Regions from separate parts of the Vreelandella subglaciescola genome, predicted to be linked through region 1. Evidence: predicted binding sites of a transcription regulator. Region 1 holds the regulator's gene; each other region holds the start of a gene.

The links. The regulator PhoB, encoded in region 1, activates phosphate uptake and scavenging genes when phosphate is short. The targets are predictions, from matches to a motif close to TGTCATANNNNTGTCANA.
Region 2: ugpB (sn-glycerol-3-phosphate ABC transporter substrate-binding protein UgpB) is a predicted target of PhoB. The motif match lies at 1,923-1,940, and genes of this name have one in related genera.
Region 3: B5495_RS12490 (CYTH domain-containing protein) is a predicted target of PhoB. The motif match lies at 2,431-2,448, and genes of this name have one in related genera.
Region 4: phnC (phosphonate ABC transporter ATP-binding protein) is a predicted target of PhoB. The motif match lies at 2,705-2,722, and genes of this name have one in related genera.

What each region holds. Positions count from the first base shown of each region.
Region 1 is NZ_LT670847.1:1,950,169-1,954,379, forward strand. It holds gene phoU (phosphate signaling complex protein PhoU) at 1-70, shown strand, start outside; gene cysZ (sulfate transporter CysZ) at 129-866, shown strand; gene phoR (phosphate regulon sensor histidine kinase PhoR) at 907-2,211, opposite strand; gene phoB (phosphate regulon transcriptional regulator PhoB) at 2,218-2,907, opposite strand; gene ubiA (4-hydroxybenzoate octaprenyltransferase) at 3,009-3,899, opposite strand; gene B5495_RS09130 (chorismate--pyruvate lyase family protein) at 3,996-4,211, opposite strand, start outside.
Region 2 is NZ_LT670847.1:1,644,681-1,648,891, forward strand. It holds gene B5495_RS07615 (histone deacetylase family protein) at 1-301, opposite strand, end outside; gene B5495_RS07620 (GIY-YIG nuclease family protein) at 295-600, opposite strand; gene argE (acetylornithine deacetylase) at 594-1,790, opposite strand; gene ugpB (sn-glycerol-3-phosphate ABC transporter substrate-binding protein UgpB) at 2,049-3,374, shown strand; gene ugpA (sn-glycerol-3-phosphate ABC transporter permease UgpA) at 3,383-4,211, shown strand, end outside.
Region 3 is NZ_LT670847.1:2,679,219-2,683,429, forward strand. It holds gene B5495_RS12480 (L-threonylcarbamoyladenylate synthase) at 1-473, shown strand, start outside; gene B5495_RS12485 (ion transporter) at 517-1,404, opposite strand; gene B5495_RS12490 (CYTH domain-containing protein) at 1,460-2,395, opposite strand; gene B5495_RS12495 (TIGR00153 family protein) at 2,547-3,227, shown strand; gene B5495_RS12500 (inorganic phosphate transporter) at 3,237-4,211, shown strand, end outside.
Region 4 is NZ_LT670847.1:1,846,048-1,850,258, forward strand. It holds gene phnD (phosphonate ABC transporter substrate-binding protein) at 1-13, opposite strand, end outside; gene B5495_RS08650 (IS1182 family transposase) at 96-1,451, shown strand; gene phnC (phosphonate ABC transporter ATP-binding protein) at 1,685-2,548, opposite strand; gene ribA (GTP cyclohydrolase II) at 2,797-3,432, opposite strand; gene hemE (uroporphyrinogen decarboxylase) at 3,645-4,211, shown strand, end outside.

The sequences.
Region 1 (4,211 bases):
GGTCAAAGGCATGGATATTCGCCACAGCGACGCCGATACGCTGGAGCAGGTCAACGACGAGAATGCTTGACCCCTGAGCGTATTCGCCCTGCAATACGCGCTTTACGCCATCGTCATGAGGTCTTGCCATGCTCAATGCGTTTAGCGCCATCGTTGAGGGCACCCGCTGGGTTTATCGTCCCGGCCTTCGGCGCTATGTATTTTTGCCCATCGTTATCAATCTGATCGTTTACGTCGCGCTGTTGAGCGTGGTGATCAGCCGCTTCGAAGGCTGGCTGGCGCACTGGATGGGGCTGGTGCCCGGCTGGCTCGACTGGCTGTCGTGGCTGATCTGGCCGCTTTTCGTGCTGAGCCTGCTGGCGGTGATCTTTTTCACTTTTACGCTGGTGACCCAGCTGATCGCCGCGCCGCTGTACGGTTTTCTTGCCGCCAAGGTGGAGGTGGTCGCTACCGGCCGCGAACCGCTGGACGACCGCGGCCTGACCCGCACCGCGGTGGATGCGCTGGGCCGCGAACTGGTCAAGCTGGGGTATATTCTGCCCCGGGCGATGGTGCTGTTCATCATCAGCTGGATACCCGGCATCAACCTGTTTGCGCCGCTGTTATGGGCGCTGTTTTCCGCCTGGATGATGGCCATCAGCTACCTCGACTATCCCATGGATAACAACAAGGTGAGCTTTGCCGACATGCGCGGCAGACTCAAGCGCCGCTGGTGGCACAGCCTGAGCTACGGCGGCGCAGTGACGCTGATCACCTGGCTACCGCTGGCCAACCTGTTTTTGATTCCCGGCGCGGTGGCCGGCGCGGTGCTGATGTGGGACGCTCACTACCGCACGCCTTTACCCGTTAACAGGAATTCATCATGAGCATGAGCGACGGTGTGATGCAGAGCGCCGCCACAAGCGGCTAGGGGCGCAGCCGTACGGGCGCAAACGCGCAGCGAAACAGCGCCCCGGCGCCGGGGTGGGAGTCAATTTCGAGGTGGGCGTCGTGGCGCAGCAGCACGTGCTTGACGATGGCCAGCCCCAGCCCGGTGCCGCCGCTGGCCGTGCTGCGGCTTTTATCCACGCGATAAAAGCGCTCGGTCAGACGCGGAATATGCATCGGGTCGATCCCTTCGCCGTCGTCTTCCACCTCGATAAAGCCGCCGCTGGCATCGCTGCGCCAGCGCAGCACAATGCGGCTGCCCTCGGGGGTATAGCGCACGGCGTTGAAGGCCAGATTGGAGACCGCGCTTTGCAGCTCCGCCTCGCTGCCCAGCAGCGCCGCCCGGCCCGCTTCCCCGCGCTCAATCTCGACCTCAACCTCGATGACGTGGCGATCGCCGGAAAGCGCGCGCGCATCAAAGGCAATGCGCTCAAGCAGCGCCTCCGGCGCCAGCCGCGCGTGATCCTCCCCGCCCTGATCAATCTCCAGCCTTGAGAGCAGCAGCAGATCATTGACCAGATTCTGCATCCGTGACGCCTGCGCCTGCATCTGCCCGATGCCGCGCCCCAGACGTGGCGGCAGGGTGTCGGCCAGGTCGCCGTAGGTTTCCAGATACCCCGCCAGCACGGTCAGCGGGGTGCGCAGCTCGTGGGACACGTTGGCGACAAAGTCGCGGCGCATCTGCTCAAGGCGGTGCAGGCGGGTAATGTCCCGCGCCATCAGCAGCCGTTCGCCGTCGCCGTAGCGGGTCACCTGATATTCCAGAATGCAGCGCTCATCAATGGGGGAAATCAGGGTCAGCGGCTCGGCGTAGTCGCAGCCGGCAAAATAGCGCACAAAACGCGGGTCGCGCAGCAGGTTGGTGATGTGCTGGCCGCGGTCGTGGCCGGCTACCAGCCCGAGCATGTCGGTCGCGGCGCTATTCCACCATTGCATATCGCCGTGGCGGTCGAGCATCACCACGCTCTCGCGCAGGGCTTCGGACGACTGCTGAATTCGCTCGAGCCTGGCCTGCAGGCGGTTCTGGATCAGGTGCTGGGCTTTCTGGTAGCGGTACAGCCGGTCAAACAGCTCGCCCCACAGGCCGGGCGCCACCGGGGGCTCTGCCCGGGGAGTGCGGGTCAGCCAGCGGTACAGCGCGCGCAGGCGGATCAGGTGGATGGCAAGCGTAGCCCCCAGCCCAACGGCCAACCCCAGCGCCCAGGCTCCAAGCAGGCTGCCCAGCCCCACGCCCAGCGCGGCCAGCCCGGCCAGCTGCCAGAGTTCACGGCTCCACAGGCGCACGCGGCGTTATACCTGCGCGGAAAAGCGGTAGCCGGTGCCTCGCACCGTCTGCACCAGCGCCTGATGCGGCTGGCCAAGCGCCTTGCGCAGCCGACGGATGTGAACATCCACGGTGCGCTCTTCCACGTAAACGTTGCCGCCCCAAACCTGATCCAGCAGCTGGCCGCGGGTGTAAACGCGCTCCTGATGGGTGATGAAAAACTGCAGCAGGCGATATTCGGTGGGGCCCAGATCCAGCAGCTGGCCATGGATACTGACCCGGTGGCTGACCGGATCCAGCCGCAGGCCGTCGATCTCGATGGCGTCTTCCACGCCCTGGGGCGTAGTGCGGCGCAGCACCGCCTTGAGCCGGGCCACCAGTTCGCGGGGCGAGAAGGGCTTGGTGATGTAGTCGTCCGCGCCGGCCTCAAGCCCTTGAATCTTGTTATCTTCTTCGCTTTTGGCGGTCAGCATGATGATCGGCAGCTCGGCGGTGGCGGTATCACGCTTGAGCCGCCGGGCAAGCTCGATGCCGCTGGCGCCGGGCAACATCCAGTCAAGCAGCACCAGATCGGGGCGATGGTCAACGACCATGGCGTGGGCATCCTGGACGTTGTCGGCCTCCAGCACGCGGTAGTCGGCCATTTCCAGCGCCACGGCGATCATGTCGCGAATGGGGGCTTCGTCTTCAACGAGCAACACGGTCTTGGCGGTCATGCAAAACCCTCACGATGTTAATCAGACGGCGTTTAACGCCGCGATGACAGTAGCATGACGATCTCACCATGACTTGATGACAGGGGCATGACACCGTCGGTTTATCCCACGGCCGGCCACAGGCTCAGCGCAATGCCGGCGAAGACTAAAAGCCCCGACCAGAAGTTGTTCAAAAATCCCTGAAAGCAGCGCTCGCGGTCGCGCCCGCGAATCAGCCACTGCTGGTAGACAAAGGTCGCCGCCATGCCGGAAAGCCCCAGCCAGAAAAACCCGCCCGGGGCCAACCGCAGCCCCGCCCAGGCCAGACACCCCAGCGCGATCAGCTGAAACACGCCGATCATCAGCTTGTCGGCGCGGCCGAACAGCACGGCAGTGGATTTCACCCCGATCTTGAGATCGTCGTCGCGGTCGACCATGGCGTACTGGGTATCGTAGGCCACCGTCCACGCCACGTTGGCGGCGAAGAGCAGCCATGCCTCCACCGGTACGTGTCCCAGCACCGCTCCGTAGGCCATGGGAATCGCCCAGGAAAACGCCGCCCCCAGAAAGAACTGCGGAAGGTTGGTGTAACGCTTCATGAACGGGTAGATAAACGCCAGCACCACGCCGCCAAGCGACAGCAGAATGGTGAACAGGTTGGTCATCAGCACCAGAATGAACGCCACTACGACCAAGCCGACAAACAGCCCCTTGGCCTCATTCTCGCTGATGCGTCCGGTGGCCAGCGGGCGTTTTTTCGTGCGCTTGACGTGGCCGTCGACGTGGCGGTCGGCGTAGTCGTTGACCACGCAGCCGGCGGCGCGCATGACGTACACACCGGCCACGAAAATCAGCAGCACGCCGCGCCCCGGCACGCCGTCAGCGGCCAGCCACAGCGCCCAGAGCGTCGGCCACATCAGAAGCCAGGTGCCGATGGGGCGATCAAGCCGGGTCAGATGAAGAAAATCCGCTACCCGCGAAAACCCCGTTGGCCGCAACAAAGAACGATCCATGCCCTACCTCTTTATCAAAAATACGTCTGGATTGTGTCTGCACAGACCAGAGTTTGTGCGAAAAATCGTCGAGCGCAGGCATTTTTCGGACAAAGCCTAGCGTGACGGCAGGCCCAGTTCATCCGCCATCGCGGGGAGAAAATACTCCTGCACCAGCAGCGCCAGCCGGCCGTGGCGAAACACCGAACGCCGCCCCCAGAGGCTGTCCGCGGCGATAAAGCGCGGCAGATTGTCGGTAACTTCCAGCGGGCGGCGATCAAGCCCCGGCTGGCGGAACAGCCAGCTGCCCAGCGAGCGCTCGCCCAGCGCATA
Region 2 (4,211 bases), 310 kb from region 1:
GATCGCCGCGCAGCGTGCGCGCCGGCCAGATGTTGGCGATGGCCTCACCGGCGTTGCCCGCCGCCTGCCAGCGCGCCCAGCAGGTGGCGAGAAAATTGACGTAGGCTTCCTCGTGTACCGCCAGCACCGGCGCCAGCCCGTAGGCCGGCGGGCGGCGAATCTCGCCCAGCGCCAGCGCCTTGAGGTGTTCAAGGATCAGCGTGACCCGCTCGGGGCTTTCAAACGGCTCGACCAGCGCGCCATCGTGAAGCTCGGTGCGGGCGCGGCGCAGGGAGGTATCGTCGGAATGAAAAATCAGCATGGGGAGCAAGCCTCTTCAGGGGGCCAGGGCCAGTGCGCAGCCCAGCGGCGTTTGTGCTCGGCGCGCAGCTGCTTGAGTGCGTATTCCGCCCGGCTGGCCGCGGCGCGGTCGGCAAACGGTTGAGCGCCCAGCGGCGCCAGCGGCGGGTTGGCTCGGGTGTAGCGCGCGCCCTTGCCCGCGCAGTGGGCGCGGTAGCGTTTGGCCAGGTTATTGGTGATACCCGCGTAGGTGCCGCGCCGGCATTCCAGTAGGTACAGATACCACGTCTCGGCGGGCGGAAAAGCCGCTTCGCTCACGATTCAACCCCACCGGAGACGCTGTCAGCCGGCTCGGCCAGCGCCTGCCCCATGCGGCTAAGAAAGGCAGAGCAGGCCTCGAGCTGAGCCCGCTCGACAAACTCATCGGGCTGGTGCGCCTGGGCAATGCTGCCCGGCCCCAAAATGATCGCTTCAAACCCCGCGCCCTGAAACTGCCCCGCTTCGGTGGCGTAGGCCACGGCGCGGCGGCAACACGGCGCAGGCAAATTGGCCTCTGCCAGCCGCAACACCCGCTGGTTATCGCGGTCGGCCAGCCCCGGCACGGTAACGTTAAGCGGCCGGGTGACGATCTCCAGCATTTTTCCCGCCGCGTTCAGCTCGCCAATCAGCGTGTTGCAGCGCGCTTCAAAGCGGGCATACAGCGCCTCAAAGGTGTCGCTTGGCAGGTGGCGGATTTCCCACGCAAACTCGCACTCCCGGGCGGTAATGTTGATCGCGGTGCCGCCGCGAATTTTGCCCACGTGCAGGCTGGAGTGCGCCACGTTAAAGGCGTCATCCACGCGGCCTTCTGCCACCAAGTCGGCCATGGTGTCTTCAATAAACGTCACCAGCCTCGCGGCCACGTGAATCGCCGACACGCCCTGATCGACCTGGCTGCTGTGCGCCTCGCGCCCGGTGATCGTGGTGCGCAGGTTGGTCGCGCCCTTTTGCGCCACCACCGGCTGCATGTCGGTTGGCTCACCGACGATAACGTGGGCGCTGGCGGCGTGGCGGTCATAGTGCAGGAAGCGCTCAATCAGCGCCGGCGCACCGACGCAGCCGATTTCTTCATCGTAGGAAAGCGCCAGATAGATCGGTCGCGTAAGCGGTGCGTTAACCCACTCGGGCACCTTGGCCAGCGCGCAGGCAATAAAGCCTTTCATGTCGCAGCTGCCGCGCCCGTAAAGCCGGCCATCGCCGCCGTCGCGCAGGGTAAACGGCTCGCTCGACCACGGCTGGCCGTCTACCGGCACCACATCGGTGTGCCCGGAAAGCACCACGCCGCCCGGCGCCTCGGGGCCAATGCGGGCCATCAGGCTGGCCTTGTTGCCGCACGGGCTCATTATCCGCTCGGCGGCCACGCCGTGGCGCGCCAGATACGCCTCGACGTATTCAATCAGCGCCAGATTGGACCGGTGCGACGTGGTATCAAACGCCACAAGATCCTCAAGCAACGCCACTGCCTGCGTCATGGCTCACCTCTGCTTTTTTGTGTATGTCATCCCGGCTGTGTCGCCTCCCCAGCCTCCCCGGCAAAGCCTATCACTCACTCGCCAACACGCCTATCCACACGCCCGGGCACCTATTGCCAGCTTCTCCCTCGCTTTCATCAAAACGTCATCTACACTGCTTACTGTTCGCTGTAGCCAGCACGCCAAACGGCGACGATTTCAACGACGATCTTAACAACCGTCTCATAACGCCTCGAACGCTATCGAACAGGAGCTGCCATGCCTCGCTTTCCGCTTCATGCCGTTACCGCCGGCATCGCCATTGCCTGCACCAGCCTGTCGGCTCAGGCCGCTACCGAGGTTCAGTGGTGGCACGCCATGGGTGGCCAGCTAGGCACCATTCTTGAGGACATGACCGAGGACTTTAACCAGTCTCAGGATGACTACCGCGTCAATCCCAGCTTTCGCGGCAACTACAGCGAGACCATGACCGGTGCCATCGCCGCCTTTCGCGCCGGCGAACAGCCGCATATCCTGCAGGTTTTCGAGGTTGGTACCGGCACCATGATGAGCGCTGAAGGCGCCGTCTATCCGGCTTATGAGCTGATGGAAGATCACGGCCAGCCGTTCGATGAAGATGCCTTTCTACCGGCAGTCGTGGGCTATTACACCGACACCCAGGGCAACATGCTGTCGTTTCCATTCAACTCGTCCACGCCCATCATGTATTACAACCGCGACGTCTTTAAGGCAGCGGGCCTTGATCCGGACAAGCCGCCCGCAACGTGGCAGGCGCTTGCCAAGGCCGCAACGACAATCACCAACTCGGGCGCCGCCGAGTGTGGTTTTACCACCTCGTGGCCAAGCTGGGTCATGCTCGAAAACTTCTCGGCCATGCACAACTCGCCGCTGGGCACTCGGCAAAACGGCTTTGGCGGGCTGGATGCCAAGCTGACGTTCAACAATGATCTGGTCGCGCGCCACTGGGACAACCTGAAAACCTGGCAGGGCAGCAATGTGTTCCAGTGGGGTGGCCCCGGTGACGGGCCGGATTCCGAACCCATGTTTTACGCTCAGGAATGCGCGATGTTCTTCGGTTCATCCTCCTCCCGGGCCGACGTGATCGAAAACGCCAGCTTTGACGTCGGCTACGCGATGCAGCCTTATTACGACGACGTGGAAGGCGCTCCGCAAAACGCGATTATCGGCGGCGCGACGCTGTGGGCACTGCGCGGCCATACGGATAAAGAATATGCAGCCGTAGCGGCTTTCTTTGATTATCTCTCCCAGCCCGAGGTACAGGCCGAATGGCACCAGAAGACCGGCTACCTGCCCATTACCCAGGAAGCCTGGGAGCTGAGCAAAGAACAGGGCTTTTACGAGGAAAACCCCGGCGCCTCGATTGCGCTGGAACAAATGACGCTCAACCCACCGACGGAAAATTCCAAAGGGCTGCGCTTTGGCAACTTCGTACAGATTCGCGCCATCATCTCCGAAGAGATGGAAGCCGTCATGACCGGTGAGAAAACCGGCGAAGAGGCCACCGATGACGCGGTGCAGCGTGGCAACCGGCTGCTGCGCGACTTCGAAGACGCCAACTCCTAGCCTTCACTATGCAAACCAAACGCATGACGTTTCCCGGGCGCTGGACGGCATATATGCTGCTGGCGCCCCAGGTACTTGTCACGCTGGTGTTTTTTATCTGGCCGGCGGGACAGGCACTGTATCAGTCGCTGCTGCGTGAAGATGCCTTTGGCCTGCGCACGACGTTTGTCGGGCTGGAGAACTTCGCCCGGCTGTTCAGCGACCCCGGCTACCTGAACGCGCTTTCGGTCACGGCGGTCTTTGCCGCCGGCACCACCTTTCTTTCCATGAGTGTCGCCCTGCTGCTGGCGAGCACCGTCAACCGCATGCTGCGCTCGCGCAACACCTACACCACGCTGCTGGTATGGCCCTACGCGGTGGCGCCGGCCATTGCCGGCGTGCTGTGGTGGTTTATCTTCAATCCCTCCATTGGTGTGGTGCCCTATGTGCTGGATGCGCTGGGCTACCGTTGGAACCACCGCACTTCCGGCACGGATGCCATGCTGCTGGTCATTCTGGCCGCTGCCTGGAAGCAGGTGTCCTACAATTTCCTGTTTTTTCTTGCCGGCCTGCAGTCGGTGCCCCAGTCGCTGATCGAAGCCGCCGCCATTGACGGTGCCGGCCCGGTGAAACGCTTCTGGAACATCGTCTTTCCCCTGCTCGCCCCGACCACGTTTTTTCTGCTCGTGGTCAACGTGGTTTACGCCATGTTCGATACCTTCGGCATTATTCACGCCACGACCGAGGGCGGCCCGGCGCAGGCGACCAACATTCTGGTGTACAAGGTGTATGCCGACGGCTTTGTGGGGCTGAACCTGGGCTCTTCCGCCGCCCAGTCAGTGGTGCTCATGGTCATTG
Region 3 (4,211 bases), 730 kb from region 1:
AAATTAAATGGCTGCGTTCGCTGGATAACAAGCATAACTTTACCCTGGTGTGCTCGGATCTCTCTGAAATTGGCACCTACGCCAAGGTAGATAACGCCGAATTCCGGCTGCTCAAGGCGCATACGCCGGGACCCTATACTTACATCCTGACGGCAACCAACGAAGTGCCGCGCCTGCTTTTGCACCCCAAGCGCCGCTCCATTGGCGTGCGCGTGCCTGACCACCGGATCACCCACGCACTGCTGAGCGCACTGGGTCAGCCGCTGATGAGCGTGACGCTGATTCCCGTGGGGGAAACGCTGCCGATGACCGACGCCGAAGAAATTCGTGAGCGCTTTAGCGCGCATTTGGATCTCATCATCGACGGCGGCGCCTGCCATCTGGAACCGACCAGCGTGATCGATCTGCGCGAGATGCCGCCGGTCATCGTGCGTGAAGGGCGCGGCGATATTACGCCGTTTGTAGAGGCGTGATGGCCGCCGTCTCTGCGACGGCGGATGACGATACGCCCCGGGATTAGTCTTGGGGCGTATTTTTATGGCTGCTATCTGCCTGAGCCAGGCGCGGGTCTTCGCTGTTTTCATCAAGCCAAGTGCCGCATAGCAAGCAGTAGAGGGCGCGTTTTTCGTGGCGGTCGTGGCCGCAGCCGGGGCAGGCTTCGTCCGAGTAGCGGTCGGCGCGAATCGAGCGGATCACCTGGGCGGAGAACACCCCGGTAGGCACGGCGATGATCGAATAGCCCAGCAGCATCAGCAGCATGGTAATGGCCTGGCCCAGCGGCGTGATAGGCACGATATCACCGTAGCCCACCGTGGTCATGCTGACAATCGCCCAGTAAATCGAACGGGGAATGCTGGTAAAGCCCGCCGACGCCGGCTCGATGGTGTACATCAGCGCGGCAAACAGCGTGACGATCATCAGGATGCTCAAGAAAAACAGGAGTATCTGACGCATGCTGCGATTTACGGCGTCGAGCAGCAGCCGCGCTTCGCCGACAAACTCCATCAGCCGCAGAATACGGAAAATCCGCAGTACTCGCAGCAGGCGGATAATCACCAGCCCCTGAGTGCCGGGGATAAACAGCACCAGCCACGCGGGCAGTATCGCCAGCACATCGACGACGCCGTAAAAGCTTTTGAGATACAGCGAAGGGCGCTCAAGGCAGTAAATGCGCGCGGCAAGTTCTAAGGTGAAAAGGACGGTAAAGACCCATTCAAGATAGTTGAATACGTCACCAAAACGCTGGTGATAGGCAGCAACGCTGTCGAGCAGAATGGTTGCCGTACCGAGCAGGATCGCCGCGATCAGGGCGATATCAAAGCCTTTGGCGACGGGCGTGTCGGATTCAAAAATAATATGAAAGATGCGCGCACGCAGGCCTTCCGAACCGGGCGTTAAGCTCATAGTGCTTCCCTGGCAGGCAATAAGCGAAGTAAGGCGGTGTTCTTGATCCGCTAGCCTAGCGCAGCGGCACGCGCTGGGCTAGGTGCCGGGCAAGCGTCAGCGCGGCCTGACCAAAGGCCGTGTTTGGCTGGACGTCGCTGCCAAGCTCGTTGACCAGCGCGAGGGCCAGGCTCTGTTCGCGTGCCGGCAGATCGGGGTGCTCTGCCAAGCATGCCAACGCGCTCTGCGCGGCGTACAGAAAAACGGCCTGGCCGCTGTCGTGAAAGGCGTCTAGCGCGAGGGTGGCGCGGTGGAACCATTCGCCGGGCGTTTGCGCGTCGGGTAGCGGCCAGTGGCCGTTGCTCAGCGCATTGCCCCGGGCGGCTTTACTGCTGCCAGACGGGCGCAGCGCCACGCTTTCGGCAAGCAAGTCGGCCAGCTCCCAGAGCGCATCGGGCGCGCCGGCTTTGAGTTCAAGCTCCAGCTCGCGGATGGGCGCGCGCGCCTGCCCACAAATGACCTCACCTTCATCCAGCGCCACTTCAATCACGCTTTGGCGGTAGGTTATTTCAAAGCGCCGACGGGTGAAGTCGGTGCGTAACTGCACGGCAAGCCGCGTTAGTGTTTCACGGCCCAGCGCTCGCATCGGAGGGAGGTCGGCAAGCCCCGCTAGATCAAGCCCTGAGGCGTCGAGCTTTGCTGATGCCACTTCCCATTCCCACTCGTTGCGCGTGGAAATCCCGCCGCCGCCGTGCCCGGCGGTTTTCAGAGTTTGCAGCGTAAGGCCATCCACCTGGCGCAGCCGCAGGGCAATGCGCGCGGCGGCAAGCGTGCCCTCGGGGGTGTCAAAGTAGGCGTTGGCAAGGGTTTGCTTTGCCGATGCGTGGGCGGCCAAGCGGGGATGGGCAATGAGCTGGGCAGGGCTTTCGGGGGCGAGCGCGAGCTTGAGCTCGATTTCCTGCGGCGCCGGCTCGGCCGCTTTGGCGTTAGGGCGTGAAACAGAGCTTGGCATGGCGCGTGCTACCTCTTGGTATGTCGATGATCCCATATGACAATGGGGTGAAACTTTTATGACTTTATGAACTTTTTGTGACGGCGGCCAGGCCAGTCTCTATACTGGCGCCGCCAATTCCGGGCTTTCCGACAACAGGCTTAAAGGCTTTATGGTTACCTCGAATCCTTTCTCTTCAATGTTTGGCCGCTCGCCATTCCAGCCGCTGCTGGCACATATCGTCAAGGCTAATGAATGTGCCGACCAGCTACTGCCGTTCTTTGAGGCGTCCCTTGAGAATGACTGGGAAAGCGCGGCCAAACTGCGCGAGAACGTCACGCGCCTTGAGCACGAAGCCGACGAGCTCAAGACCGAGCTGCGCCTCAATCTACCTAACACCATGTTTTTGCCCGTGTCGCGTTCGGATCTGCTGGATCTGATCAGCGTGCAAGACAAGATTGCCAACAAGGTGCGCGACATTACCGGCATCATGGTCGGACGTAAAATGCAGGTGCCGGCCTCCCTTGCCGGCCCCATGCGTGACTATATCCGCACCAGCGTGAAGTGCGTGGCGCAGGCGCGCCAGGCGCTTGAGGAGCTGCAGGACCTGCTGGACTCCGCCTTTGGCCGCAACGTCGCTGACGTGATGCAGAACATGATTCGTGAACTGCATGTGCTGGAGCACCAGACCGACAGCCAGCAGGTGGCGATTCGCCGTCAGCTGTTTGCGCTGGAAGAAGAGCTTCCGCCGGTGGATGTGATCTTTTTGTACAAGATCATCGACGGTATTGGCGAGCTGTCTGACCGCGCCGAGCGCGTGGGTAGCCGTCTGCAGATTCTCACCGCGCACTAAGGGGGCAGTATGCAGGTTATTGCACAGCACGGCGACGTTCTCATCTTTCTGGCCTGCGCGTTCGGTTTTTTCATGGCCTGGGGCGTGGGCGCCAACGACGTGGCCAATGCCATGGGCACCTCGGTGGGCTCCCGGGCGATTACCATCAAGCAGGCCATCATCATTGCGGTGGTGTTCGAGTTTCTGGGCGCCTGGCTTGCCGGGGGCGAGGTCACCGATACGATCCGCAAGGGCATTATTGACCCTGAGCTTCTGCAGGATGACCCGCAACTACTGGTGTACGGCATGCTTGCCGCCTTGCTGGCGGCGGGCACTTGGCTGCTTCTCGCTTCGCTCAAGGGCTGGCCGGTATCGACCACCCACTCGATCGTCGGCGCGATTGTCGGCTTTGCCGTGGCCGGGCTGGGCGCATCAACGGTGGACTGGGGCGTGGTGGGCACTATCGCGGCAAGCTGGATTGTCTCGCCGCTGCTGGCCGGTACGGTGGGCTTTGTGCTGTTCAAGTCGGTCCATCTGCTGATTTTTGAAGACCGCGACCCGCTCGCCGCGGCTAAGCGCTATGTGCCGTTTTACATGTTTATGGTCGGCTTTATCGTGTCGATGGTCACCATGACCAAAGGGCTCAAGCACGTGGGGCTACACATCAGCTTTGTGCAAAGCCTGGGGCTTTCGGTGCTGGTGGGGCTTGTTATCACCGGTATCGGGATCATGCTTGAACGGCGCGTCAAGTACGTGCATTCACACGAAGACCAGTTTGGCTATGCCAACGTCGAGCGCGTGTTTGGCGTGCTGATGTTGTTCACCGCCTGCGCCATGGCCTTTGCCCACGGCTCCAACGACGTGGCTAACGCAGTGGGCCCGCTGGCCGCGGTGATCAGCGTGGTGCAAAACGGCGGCGAGATCGGCGGTGCTGCGCTGGTGCCCTGGTGGGTGCTGGTGCTGGGTGGCGCCGGTATCGTGGTGGGGCTGGTGACCTACGGCCAT
Region 4 (4,211 bases), 100 kb from region 1:
ACGCGAAAGCCATGGAATTCTCTCTAGCAGTCTGTCGGACTTTCCGCCGCACCGTGAGATACTAACCGCTGTCACCCCGAACTGAGAACATCGCCATGAGCCGCTTTATCCCTGTGGACCGTCAGACCGATTACTTACTGCCGCCTTCGGTAGACGAGTGGTTGCCGGATGGCCACTTGGCGCGGTTCGTCGTCGATGTCGTCGAGCAACTGGACCTCTCAGCCCTGACTCGGCGTTACGCGGGCCGGGGCTCCAAGGCCCATCATCCCGCGGTACTGCTGAACCTGTTGGTCTACGGCTACGCTACCGGCGTGGTCTCCAGTCGCAAGATTGAGCGTGCCACCTATGACTCGGTGGCGTTTCGCTATTTGGCCGCCAACACCCACCCCGATCACGACACCCTGGCTACCTTTCGTCGGCGTTTTCTGCCGGAACTGGAGCAGCTGTTCGTTCAAGTTCTGCTGCTGGCCCGAGAAATGAAGCTACTCACGCTCGGCACCATCGCCTTGGACGGCACCAAACTCAACGCCAATGCCAGCAAGCACAAGGCATTGTCATATGGTCATGCCAAGAAACTGGAGGCGCAGTTCAAGGCTGAGGTGAAGGCGCTGACCCAGCGGGCTGCATCGGCGGACAAGGATGACGCGGCCGACGGCATGGATATTCCTGCCGAGATAGCCCGGCGTGAAGCACGCTTGGAAGCGATCGCCGTAGCGAAGACCAAGATCGAGGCTCGGGCCAAGGAGCGTGAGGCCGCTGAAAAAGCGGCCTACCAGGAAAAGGTGGCACGGCGTGATGCGCAGCGGAAGACGGGAAAGAAACCTCGCGGACGTGACCCTGAACCGCCAACAGGTGGCCCGCGTGACAAAGATCAGGTTAACCTTACTGATCCGCAGTCACGCATCATGCCGGTCACAGGCAAGGGCTTCGATCAATGCTATAACGCCCAGGCCGCAGTCGATACTGACAGCATGCTGGTGACTCATACCCATGTCACCCAAGCGACCAACGACAAACAGCAGGTCATGCCGCTACTGACGGCGTTGGCGAGACTCCCCGCACCGTTAGCAAAACCAGACCACTTACTGGCCGATACCGGCTACTTCAGTGCTGCCAATGTTCAAGCCTGCCACGACCACCGTATCAAGCCTCTGATAGCAATGAAGCGCGATGTCCACCATCCCCCGGTCCTTGAGCGCTTTGCCGCTGACCCGCCTACTCCAGCGAGCAAGGAGCCTGTTGAGCAAATGGCACACCACTTGAAGACACAGGCGGGGCGAGCGCTTTACGCGTTGCGTAAACATACCGTGGAACCGGTCTTCGGGATCATTAAACACGTGATGGGGTTCCGGCAGGTCTCGCTGCGAGGGCTGGAGAATGTCAGCGGTGAGTGGCGGCTGGTCACCATGGCATGGAACATTAAACGGATGCACCGGTTGGCAGCGGGCTGAGGCGCGTAGCGCTCAGCCGGTAACGACGGATAATCACCTCGCAGAGTAGAAGCCGAGGGGCAGGTTAAGGGTCATATACCATCACCAACATAAGGGATGGTTGAAAGACCTACGTCTCAATGCCTTTATCAACATCAAGTCCGACAGACTGCTAGGTGATGGAATTGTCTGATGCGAGTGTGCTGCAGTTGGAAGATCGTTCGGTACCGGGCGGCCAACGATAACGATCAGGCTCAGGCCATGACCGGCGTTGTCGGAGGTTGAGTGGTATCGCTCTGACGATTGAGAGGCGACGCATGGGCCCCCAGAGCTTCGCCAGCACGCAGTTCATCGAGGCCGGCATTCTCGTAAAGCGACTGCAGACGCGCATCGGTGAGCTCGCTAATGGCTCCATCGAAGTACAGCCGGCCGTCCTTGAGGGCGATGGCGCGATGGCAGTAGCGGCGAGCGACATCGACCTGATGCAGGGTAACGATCACGGTGCGGCCATCTTCGGCGTGGATACGGCTCAGAATTTCCATGACTTCGCGGGCACTGCGTGGATCCAGTGAGGCAATCGGCTCGTCGGCCAGAATGACGTCGGCGTCCTGCATCAGCACCCGAGCAATGGCGACCCGCTGCATCTGGCCCCCGGACAGGGTATTGGCGCGCTGATTGGTCATTTCTTCCAGACCAACTCGAGCTAAACAGGCTCGCGCCCGCTGGCGCTCCTGTTCAGTGAATCGCCCAAGCAGTGCCCGGGCGCGGGGCATGCTGCCGAGCCGCCCGATCAACACGTTGCTCAGCACACTCAGACGACCGACCAGATTGAACTGCTGGAAGATATAGCCGATGCGACAACGCTCGCCGCGACTGGCCCGACGCAGGCGACCACTGGCCTGAACTTCTCGTCCCATCAGTTCAACACGACCGCCCCGCCCGCGATTGCCGCAGGTCAGGCCGACCAGATGACGCATTAGAGTAGACTTACCGGAACCGGACGGGCCGATCAGCGCGACCATCTCGCCCGATGTGACGCGAAAATTAACCTCGTCGAGCACCTGACGGTGACCAAAGGACTTGTGCAATTGCTCAACGATAATGGTGGGAATGGACATGACACCTCTCCTCTAGGAATGGCGCCAGTCTGGGTGTCCAAGATGAAACTCAGTTGTCTAAAATATGTCAGTTTGATGATGATTTTCGCGATTTCGCACTCATCGCTCTCGAAGTTCTAAGAAAATATAGAACAATATCAACACATTATTTTTTATTGTCATCGTGTTGACATCCTTATGCCGCTAAAATGTCACCTGTTTTTCTGCGTTTTCGCTTTAAAGGGCAAACATCGTAAAGTGATCTTGCCCTAGCGCTTGCGCTCGATATCCACGGCGCTGGCCGGCGTGAAGTCGCCCAGCGTCATCATGTGACCGAGCTTGCCCGCCTTGGTCGAAAGGTAGTGCTCGTTGTGCGGGTTGAGGCCGGTGGTCAGCCCCACCCGCTCGACCACGTTGACGCCATCGCGAGACAGCGCATCGACCTTGCGCGGGTTGTTGGTCATCAGCCGGAGTGCCTTGACGCCCAGATGATCGAGCATCGGCACGCACAGGTCGTAGCGGCGCATGTCGGCGCCAAAGCCCAGCTGCTCGTTGGCTTCGACCGTGTCGGCGCCACCGTCCTGCAGGTGATAGGCGCGGATCTTGTTCAACAGGCCAATACCACGCCCTTCCTGACGCAGATACAACAGCACGCCGCAGCCCTGTTCGGCGATGCGCTTCAGCGCCTCCTGAAGCTGGTAGCCGCAGTCGCAGCGCATGGAAAACAGCGCGTCGCCGGTCAGGCACTCCGAATGTACCCGCCCAAGCACCGGCGCATCGCCGCTGACGTCGCCAAGCGTCAGGGCTACGTGGTCCTTGCCGGTGGCTTCGTCTTCGAAACCGTGCAGGGTAAATGTCGCCCAGGGGGTGGGCAGCCGGGATGCGGCAATGAAGCGAATCGTCACAGGTTACCTCGATGGTCAGACACACCCGCAGTAAAAAGCGCGTCGTGGTGCGCTTTGTGTCGGGATTAGCCGTCGTTTTTAGCCGTCGTCGTTAACAGGGGTCTTATGTCAAACGGAGCGTAAGTTTAGCAAAACACCTTCCATGCCATACAATCTATCTTACACCCTCGGTATGCCTCCCAGGCAGGCAATTTTTCAAGAGCTTGTATTCTATGACTTCAGCATCTGCGGCTTCGGCTGCTACGGCGTCAACGCTACACAACGATCGTTTTCTGCGCGCGCTGGCGCGCCAGCCGGTCGACCGCACCCCGGTATGGATGATGCGTCAGGCGGGCCGCTATCTGCCCGAATACCGCGCCAAGCGCGCCGAAGCGGGCAGCTTCATGGACTTGTGCCGCAATCAGGATCTGGCCTGCGAGGTAACGCTGCAGCCGCTTGAACGCTACCCGCTGGACGCAGCCATCCTGTTCTCGGACATTCTCACCATTCCCGACGCGATGGATCTGGGGCTTTACTTCGTTACCGGTGAAGGGCCGAAATTCAAAAAGACCGTGCGCACCCCGGCCGAGGTCGAGGCGCTCAAGGTGCCCGACGCCGAGCGCGATCTGGACTACGTGATGCGCGCCGTATCCACGATTCGCGGCGAGCTCAACGGCCGCGTGCCGCTGATCGGGTTTTCCGGCAGCCCCTGGACGCTGGCCACCTATATGGTCGAAGGCAGCTCGAGCAAGGACTTCCGCCACGTCAAAGCGATGCTCTACGACACGCCGGATGCCATG